2 linked regions of the Priestia megaterium genome follow. The protein of the gene in region 1 interacts with the protein of each later gene in a pairwise test. Links are inferred from orthologs where the notes say so. Each region holds a gene or a part of one and is shown on either strand. Other genes may lie near its edges.

What was found.
Region 2: the proteins of pknB (region 1) and LIS78_RS20515 interact in binary tests that used the Bacillus subtilis proteins (3 or more experiments, as listed by UniProt). The link is inferred for Priestia megaterium from one-to-one orthologs.

The regions. Positions count from the first base shown.
Region 1 is NZ_CP085442.1:4,137,089-4,141,990, forward strand. What follows is about bases 1-2,954. They hold pknB (Stk1 family PASTA domain-containing Ser/Thr kinase), read right to left. Parts: upstream 2,524-2,954; coding sequence 478-2,523; downstream 1-477. Other genes in these bases: rsgA (ribosome small subunit-dependent GTPase A), read right to left, coding at 1-464; LIS78_RS21475 (Stp1/IreP family PP2C-type Ser/Thr phosphatase), read right to left, coding at 2,529-2,954. Outside these bases: more of LIS78_RS21475, read right to left, coding at 2,955-3,272; dual-specificity RNA methyltransferase RlmN, read right to left, coding at 3,277-4,368; 16S rRNA (cytosine(967)-C(5))-methyltransferase RsmB, read right to left, coding at 4,371-4,902. UniProt on the Bacillus subtilis protein: Protein kinase that is responsible for triggering spore germination in response to muropeptides, signaling bacteria to exit dormancy.
Region 2 is NZ_CP085442.1:3,940,887-3,945,719, reverse strand. What follows is about bases 57-2,979. They hold LIS78_RS20515 (serine/threonine protein kinase), read left to right. Parts: upstream 57-1,062; coding sequence 1,063-1,896; downstream 1,897-2,979. Other genes in these bases: LIS78_RS20505 (phosphatase PAP2 family protein), read left to right, coding at 2,889-2,979; LIS78_RS20510 (sporulation protein), read left to right, coding at 1,883-2,653; LIS78_RS20520 (hypothetical protein), read left to right, coding at 802-1,056; LIS78_RS20525 (DUF2515 family protein), read right to left, coding at 57-684. Outside these bases: more of LIS78_RS20525, read right to left, coding at 1-56; more of LIS78_RS20505, read left to right, coding at 2,980-3,515; LIS78_RS20500 (hypothetical protein), read left to right, coding at 3,762-4,085; LIS78_RS20495 (hypothetical protein), read right to left, coding at 4,137-4,289; deoD (purine-nucleoside phosphorylase), read left to right, coding at 4,484-4,833.

The sequences.
Region 1 (4,902 bases):
GGCTGAATTTGTTCCATGCCTTTTTCTGTGACTGTCGACGTTAAAATGACCTCATATCCTATTTTACGATATTCTTCGGCATATTGCTCGATTTCTTGTTTTTGCTGCTGTGATAAAAGATCTACTTTTGAAATACAAATAATAGGTTCAATATGATTAGACTCCACTAACACTAAAAATCGGTCAAGAAGCATTGTGCTAAAATCAGGTTCAATCGCTGAAAAAACAAGCAGCGCCTGATCAACATTTGAAATAGGGGGACGAACTAATTCATTTTTACGTTCTTTAATTTCAAGTATATATCCTTCAAGCTTATTTTCTGCCTGAAATACTACATTGTCACCGACTAAAGGCGTTACCTTCTTTTTACGAAAAACACCTCGTCCTCGACATTGCGTTACTTGTCCGTCATGAAGAACATAATAAAATCCGCTAAGGGATTTAATAATTCTTCCTTCTGGCATAACCTCACTCCTATCACTCTGGATATTCAACGTCTTTTTCTTCAATAACTTCCCCGTCTCGGACAATTTTATAAGACGCTTTTTCATTTTCATCGACTAAGACATCGAACGATTCTTTTGTTGTTTCAGTAATCGTTAGTTCTTTAGCAGGAACGGACATATCGTTATCTGCATCTTCGATATAAATTTGTACTTTTTGCGGCTTTGGCTTTTCCTCTTCTGTTTCAGTGGCATCGCCTGTTTCCGTTCCGTCGCCTTGTTCCGTGCTTGCTTCGGTGTCAGCCTCTTCTTTATACGGAATGGCAACATCCACTGACACCGTTTGAGGAGCTTTTGGCTCTTTCCCCATTGAGACCGTAATCGTAAGCTTATCACCTTGCTCGATACTCTGCTCCGCTGCAGGCTTTTGAGACATCACAAGACCTTTTTCAACAGTGTCGGAATACGCTGTTTTTACGTCCACTTCAATATCTTCATCTGATGCATAATCTTTTACGCTTTTTTCCGTCCAGCCCGAGAAATCCTTTAATGTAATCTTCGGCGGACCCTTACTTACCCATAGCGTAACCGTTGTATCTTCCGGCACGACTTGTTCGGTTTCTTTAGGCGTCTGATCTGTAATATTGCCTTTTGGTTCTGTGCTTTCAACTTCGATAGATTGGATATCTTTATAATTCTGCTTTTCTAACAGACTTTTTACTTCCGTAAAGCTTCTTCCAATGTACCGGTTAAATGCTTCTTTTTTCTTTCCTGTACTTCGATAAATAATGACGTTAGATCCTTCTTTGATAACGTCTCCTGCTTCTGGCATCGTTTTAACCACGTCGCCTTCTTCCACCTCATTATCGGATATATCTTTAGGATTCTTCACTTTAAAGCCTAAAGAAACTAAATCGGTTACTGCTGATTCATAATCTTGATTATGTAAATCAGGAACCTTTACGTCTTTTGGCAGTAATAAAGCTGGAATAAACGTAACGGCGGCTACGCTAGCAGCTGCAAGCAGCAAAAAAATTAAAACAAGCGTTACAATCAGCTTGCTTTTGCCTTTTTTCTTTTTCTTCTTTTTTTTCTTAGGCTTTAACTCTTCTTCCTCTTGTTCTTCGCGCTCTAAGTGAGGTGGTTTTCTCACAGGTACGTGCGTTTCTTCGGATTCAACAAAATCCTCCTTAATAACTGGAATGGCTTTTGTCACTTCTTCATCATCAGGCACCGTAAACCTTTGTTCATTATAACGATTTGGATGAACAGCAGACTGTAAATCCGCTTCGAGTTCTTCGACTGAACTGTATCGGTAAAATGGATCTTTAGTTGTTGCTTTTAATACAACATTCTCCACGCTTTGAGGGATAGATGGATTCCATCTTTTTGGAGAAGGTGTTTCTGTCTGTAAATGTTTTAATGCAATTGACACAGCCGATTCCCCAGAAAAAGGGACTCGACCCGTTAGCAATTCAAATAGGACGATGCCAAGCGAATAAATATCAGAACGCTTATTCGCAAGCCCTCCCCTTGCCTGTTCAGGAGATAAATAATGAACAGAGCCCAAAACAGAATTAGTATGCGTAATGGTTGTAGAACTTAGTGCTACGGCAATGCCGAAGTCAGTAACTTTAATGGTATCATCATGATCAATTAAAATATTTTGAGGCTTAATATCCCGGTGAATAATTCCGTACTGATGAGCATGGGCAATAGCTGATGTAATCTGCGTCATAATATGTATGGCTTTATCAAGAGATAGTGGTGATTCTTGCAGAATGTATTGCTTTAATGTCATACCCGGTACATATTCCATGATGATATAGTAAATATCTTCTTCTTCTCCAACATCATAAATGCTGACAATATTAGGATGAGCAATACTCGTAGCAGATTGTGCTTCTCGATGGAAACGCTTTATAAACGCATCGTCACTTGCAAAGTCTAAACGAAGCACTTTAATTGCTACATCACGATCCAAAATCATGTCGCGACCTAAATAGACGTTTGCCATTCCGCCTCCACCAATTACTTGCAATACCTTATAACGGTCGTTTAGCCGTCTACCTATTAGCAACACTCTCACCCACTTTCAGATGTAAAGTCCACAATTGCAAGTGTAATATTGTCTTCTCCACCAAGCTCATTTGCTAATTGAATCAGGCTCGTACCCTTTTCGTGAAGTGATGAACTTGTTGATAACGTTTCGTTCAGCTTTTGTTCCGTTACCTTATTTGTCAGTCCATCTGAACATAATAATAATCGATCTTCTTTTTCCACTTCAATTGTTTTTACATCTAAACTAACATTTTCTTCGGTACCTAGTGCTCGCAATAAGATATTTTTTCGTGGATGATGCTCAGCATCTTCTTTTGTGATTTGACCATTTTTTACAAGTTCATTCACAAGAGAATGATCTTCTGTTACTTGTTGAAATCCATATTCATTTGAAATATAGCACCTGCTGTCTCCTATATTACCAATCGCACAAAACGTATCGGCGCATAAAGCAAGCACAACTGTTGTACCCATGCCTTTACACTCTTCATGCTCCTGAGCATACTGATAAATATCTTGATTAATTTGCGAAACATGCGTACGAATCCACTGCGTCGCCTCATCAGGAGACGTTACTTTGTCCGCTTCTTCCCACGCTATTTGCAATTTTTGAACCGCCATCTCACTGGCGACGTCGCCAGCTCGATGACCTCCCATACCATCAGCCACAATTGCAAGCAGCTGATTGTGTTGGTTCAAAAATACCCCTCCGTTATCTTCATTGTGTTGTCTAACTCTCCCTCGGTCTGTCATGAAGACAGTTGCCATACAATCACCTCGTCTCTTCTTTACGCTCCTTCGCACGTAATTGGCCACAAGCTGCATCGATATCATGACCTTGCTCACGTCGAATAGTCACGTTAACGCCACGCTTTTTAAGCGTACGTTCAAATGCAAAAATCTGTTCACGCGGTGTACGAACATAATCACGCTCAGGCACGTAGTTTACCGGAATCAAGTTCACGTGACATTTAACGTCTTTAATCAAATCCGCTAATTCCTCGGCATGCTCTACTTGATCGTTTACTCCTCCGAATAGACCATACTCAAAGCTAATACGTCTTCCCGTTTTATCCGTATAATATTTAATGGCTTCCATCAAATCAGGAAGTTTGTACGCACGGTTAATCGGCATTAAGCGTGAGCGGATGTCATTGTTTGGAGCGTGAAGTGAAATCGCAAAATTGATTTGCATTTTTTCATCAGCAAACTTATAGATTTTCGGAATGATCCCACTTGTCGATACTGTGATATGACGTGCACCAATATTTAATCCATCATCACTGTTAATTGTTTTTAAGAAGCGCATCATTTCATCATAGTTATCAAACGGCTCCCCAATACCCATAATTACGACAGAGCTCACGCGTTCTCCTTGTTCATCTAGAGCTTTTTGTACTTTTACTACTTGCGCTACGATTTCTCCAGCTTCTAAATTACGCTTTAAACCTCCAAGAGTAGACGCACAAAACGTACAGCCGATGCGACAGCCAACTTGAGTCGTTACGCAGACAGAATTTCCGTATTCATGACGCATAAGCACTGTTTCAATCGTATAACCGTCATGGAGTTCGAATAAAAACTTCATCGTGCCGTCCCCAGACGTTTGCTGAACAACTGTTTTTAATGTCGTTAATGCAAATTTGTCTTTTAATTGTTCACGTAATCCTTTAGATAAGTTTGACATATCGTCAAAGTCCGTTACGCGTTTAACATATAACCAGTCAAAAATTTGTTTAGCACGGAACTTCTTATCTCCGTGTTCCACTAACCAATTTTCTAGGTCGTGCATTTCTAATGAATAAATAGATGGTTTTTGCGGTTTTTCTTCTGCTTTTGCTTTTCTTTTAGCTACTTCTTCCATTTTTACACCTTCTTCTGTAAACATGCAATATAAAATCCATCACTTTGTGCATCTGGCAGCAATTGAATTTCACCATGTTTTACGTTTTGTTTAAGCTTTTGCGGCATCCGTGCAGCAAGTGTTTCATCTTTTTGAAAATCAGCATGATCTGCTAAAAATGCTGCTACAACATCCCCATTTTCATCCCGGTCAATTGTACATGTACTATATACAAGGGTCCCACCTTTTTTTAATAAAGACGCAACCGCATTTAAAATATCTTGTTGAATACGCGCCAGCTGCTTTACATCTTGCTCAGTTTTTGTATATTTCAAATCAGGTTTTCGTCTCATTACACCAAAACCTGAGCACGGGGCATCTACTAAGATGCGGTCAAACATTTCTTTATCAAACTGTTCGCCCGCTTTGCGGCTGTCTTGAACTGTCGGCTCAATATTGGTAAGATGCAGACGCTCTGCCTGCTGGGCAATCAGCTTTACTTTATGGTCATGAATGTCCAAGGAAATAACTTTACCACTGTTTTTAAGCTGCTCT
Region 2 (4,833 bases), 190 kb from region 1 along the record:
TCCACTTAAATCAATTTTATTACCTGAATAATAGGGAAAGACGATTTGAGTCATACCGAGAAAGTTTTGAGTGTGAAACTGCCAAGAGTGAAGAACATCCCGCTGAAACTCTTTTTTAAAGAGAACATTTTTTTCGATATGATACTGTTCGTTCACAATCAGGGCTATTGATAAGAGCGTTTTGTTTCTATGCTGCCAAAAGTCATTCCAAACAGCTTTCATAAAAGAAGATATGTGAAAAGCTGGGAGTAAATGAAACAGATTGCTGTTTTGCTCTTTGCTTTTTTCATAGAGTAACAGCTGAGCGTAAGCATCATGAAAAATGGCGGAATTGGAATGTTCTAAAAACAAGAAGTACGCGTGCTGTTTTTCTGGAGAAAGCAGGGATTTTATTAAGGTAGTGGAGAGATCTGTCATGTAATAGCCGCCGTTTCGTGAAACCAAGTGTGCTAAAAAAGCCCAGTGAATTTCGGGGTGTTTTTGATAATAGTCTAAATAAGCTTGGGTACGTGTAACATTGTTTTGATTAGCTTTTTTTACTTTTTTTCGAATCTCTTTAATCAATTTTACGTCTTCTCCGATAAAAGACAGCGGGAGGGTAGCAGGAGGTTTGAGCTGCATCATCTGCTGCAGGCGAAGAACATCCGCCAATCTAATGAGGGGATTTGTGTCAGTAGAAGTCATGTTAAGCCTCCTTTGAAACGTTTAACTATATAAAAAAAGGGTAAGGGACTTTTTGAAACCTTTATAACATTTCGTACGTATAAAGGGTAACAAATGTTAAGAAAAGAGGTTTTCTTTATGTTCAGAAAAATTTTTGAATCATTAACTGGATCTAAACATCGACGCTACAGCAGCAGCGATCGACACTATCGACGTCCTCGTCACTACAGCAGCAGCGATCATCATTACAGACGTCCTCGTCACCATAGCAGCAGTAGCGATTATAAACGAAGCAAATATTATGACAGCCACAGTCATTCAAAATATGGCCACCACCACTACAAGCGCAAACGTAAAAGTGGAAGCTTCTTCTCAAGCTTTTTCTCAAGTTGATTTGGAATGAAAAAACGAATGTTTAAACATCTTCATCGCTGGCTAGTTGACCGTACTTTTAAAAAAGGAAAAGTCATTTGTGAACGCTATGAAATCATAGATGTACTGGGAATGGGAAGCTATGGTATAACATATGTTGCTAATGACATTGTGCAACAAAAAAAGGTAGTAGTAAAGCAGCTCCGTAAAACGAAGCAGCGCACGTCTCAGGGGCTGAAGTCTTATCATTATGAAGCGAAACTGCTGTCTCAATTAAATCATCCTCAAATTCCTTCACTGTATGAAGCTGTGGAAACCGATGAAGGATGTTTCCTAGTGATGGAGTTGATTCAAGGAAAAACGTTTGAAGATTTAATTTTTGAAGAGAAGTGCGTATATACGGAAGAAAAAGCGCTTGACATTTTACTTGATATTCTAGAAGTAGTTTCCGTTATTCATGAGCAAGGAATTGTTCACCGTGACCTTCGTATTCCAAATATTATTGATGTTGAAGGAACCATTCATATTATCGACTTCGGTCTTTCTAGATTTTTAGGAGATTATGAAGAAACAAGCAGCCTGGTAGAAGAGCAGCAGTTTATGAGAAGAACATCTGCTGCAAGCGATATCTATGCACTTGGTCATTTTCTTTTATTTTTATTATACTCTGGTTATGAGCCTACGGAAAAACAAGAAAGAAGCTGGGAACAAGAGCTAAGTTTGTCGACACCTATTAAGACCATCATTCAAAAAATGCTGAGAGCAGATGAATCGTATGAAAGCATTAAAAGTTTACAAAAAGATATTTATGACTATATAAATAGTAAGAACTCAGGGAGGGGAAAGTATGGCGCTATTTAATAAAGCGTTAGCCCGCATTGGAATTGGTGCAGCGCGTGTAGATGCTAAGCTTGTCAATGATGAATTTCGTGCTGGTGAAAAGATTGAAGGGATTGTTGAAGTGTACGGAGGAAATGTTGAGCAGAAAATTGACAGCATCTATCTGCGTCTATTTACAACCTATGTAAAAGAAAGAGACGATAAAAAATACAAGCAGGATATTGAGCTTAATACGTTTAAGATTAATGACCCGTTCACGATTCAACCATCTGAAACGAAGTCTATTCCTTTTACCTTTCAGCTGCCTGATGATACGCCTGTTACATTAGGAAGAACCCGGGTTTGGGTAGCAACGAGCCTTGATATTAAAGATGCCGTTGATCCGTCAGATATTGATCATGTAAAAGTGCTTCCTAACCTTATGGTAACAAGCACAATTGAAGCTATGGAACAGCTTGGCTTTCGCTTGCGCCAAGTCGAGTGCGAAGAAGCTCCTCGCCGGATGAGAAAAAGACTTCCTTTTGTTCAAGAATTTGAATTTGTTCCAAGCGGTGGAGTGTATGCTGGGAAAGTAGATGAAATTGAAATCATCGTGCAGCCGAGCGGCTTACATGACTACGATTTATTTATAGAAGTAGATCGACGTGCCAGAGGGTTTGGCGGCTTTCTATCTGAAATGCTGGATGCAGATGAGTCGCTCGTTCATGTTCATGTTTCTGAAAAAGAAATTCCTCAGTTAAAAAATATATTAACCAGTATTATTTCACGCTATAGCTAACGTGCATAGCTCTCCTTTATTTTTCGTATATTAAAGACAGTAAAAAGAAAGGAGAGAGGTATATGCCGCAATCAAAGCAAACGAAAAAAATAAATGCAAAAGAGGAATTTTCGGCTGAATTTGTCGTTCATCAAGCTCCTAGGCCAGAAGACTATATTCAGCCAAAACGTGTGAATAAGTAAAGCATGTAGAACGCTACATGCTTTTTCTTTTAATAGGTTGGAGGAAATAAAAAATGGTAAATCGCACTACAAAATATTCTCTATTTATTGTATCGCTTTTAGCTTTCTTTTTACTCATTTTATTTACGTTTAATACACCTTGGGTGAAACAGCTTGACTTTAATGTACTTCATACTATTGAAGGATGGAGGACGGACACGTTAACACCCATCATCATATTTATAACAACCGTAGGATCTTGGTATGTCACTGCGCCAATATGGTTTGCGATTATAGTATTTCTTCTTTATAAACGAAAAGGATTGCTCGCTATATATATCACGCTCGTTTTTTGGGGAGTTCGCGCTTTAAATTGGGGATTGAAGGAGATTTTTGCAAGACCAAGACCTGATTGGAGTCAAGTCGTTCCCGCCTCTCACTATAGTTTTCCGAGCGGACATGCCATGAACTCAATGGCGTTTTACAGCGGAGTACTTTTGTTAATATGGATGTATACAAGAAGCAGGGCTATTAAAACGGCAGCTGCATGCGTAATTGCTATTGTTATTTTATTAATTGGATTTAGCCGTTTGTATTTAGGCGTACACTTTTTAACGGATATACTAGCAGGATATTGTTTAGGACTTGCTTGGTCTTTAGTGGTCTACCTCCTTTCTAAGCGCCTATATAACCAAAAATAGGAGCAATGGTTACATTTTTTTCGTTAATATTTCATTTTGTTTAAGTAGGCCTATTGATTCATCCATTCAAAAACAACTAATGATAAAATGGGAAACAAATATTTTATGTACATGTTTAATAAGAAAAAACTAGTAATTTCGACAAAAAACGTTTTGATTCGATAAAGGATTTTCGGATTTTATCACTAATTATATAAGAATACATGACGTAAAAGAGTAAATACTTGCTTTTGGGTGGAGGGAAGAATGTTGAGTGTGTGGACCACAATAAAAAAACAATTTAATATTAGCACAGAATATGATGTAACCATTATGCAAACAGAAGAAAAAGGCGAAAAGCGCGGATATAAGCCTGTCCATCGTCTAACGATTACAGCATTCGATCATCAAGACGCAGCAACACAAGTATTTCAGATGTTTAATATTGCTGATAATTTGCCAAAAGATTGTGATGCGAGGTTTATTAGCACAGGCGATATTTTGTTAATTGATGAAGGTACTCGAGGAAAGTATTACTACAAGCTATGGACAGACGGCTGGCAAAAAGTGAACCGCCTGCACGTACGTTAAACATAAGGTAAAAGCGACCTATCTGGCCGCTTTTTATTTATATGTTAACCCTTAGTAATCACGAGTATGATGGCCAGGGCCATTTTTTCGGTTTGTTGCTGAATATTCATCTCCATGGGCTTCATGTTCTGCTATAATTGCTTCTTTTGGAATATGATTATTCTTTTTAGGCGAATTAATTCGGTTGCGATGTTTTTTTCCCATACATATCACCTCAGCTAACGTTAGTAAATCCCTTGCGCTATTAGCGTACCCTTATATAAAAAGACATACTACGCCATTTTTTGGGCAGTATGTCTTTTTATTTTTGACGCATAATGTTAGAAGTAAATAGACATGCAAGGGATACAATATGGTATAGTGAAAGCGTAAGATTTTTTACATATAGGAGGTACGAAATGAGCGTACATATTGGGGCAAAACAAGGTGATATTGCAGAAACGATTTTACTTCCAGGTGATCCACTTCGTGCAAAATACATTGCAGAAACATTTTTAGAAGATGTAACTTGCTATAACGAAGTGCGCGGTATGCTTGGATTTACAGGAACATATAAAGGAAAGCGCGTTTCTGTTCAAGGAACAGGAATGGGTGTACCATCAATTGCTATTTATGTAAATGAACTAATGAATGAATATGGTGTTCAAAACCTAATTCGCGTTGGTACATGCGGAGCAATTCAAAAAGATGTAAAAGTACGTGACGTTATTTTAGCCATGTCTTCGTCAAGTGATTCACAAATGAACCG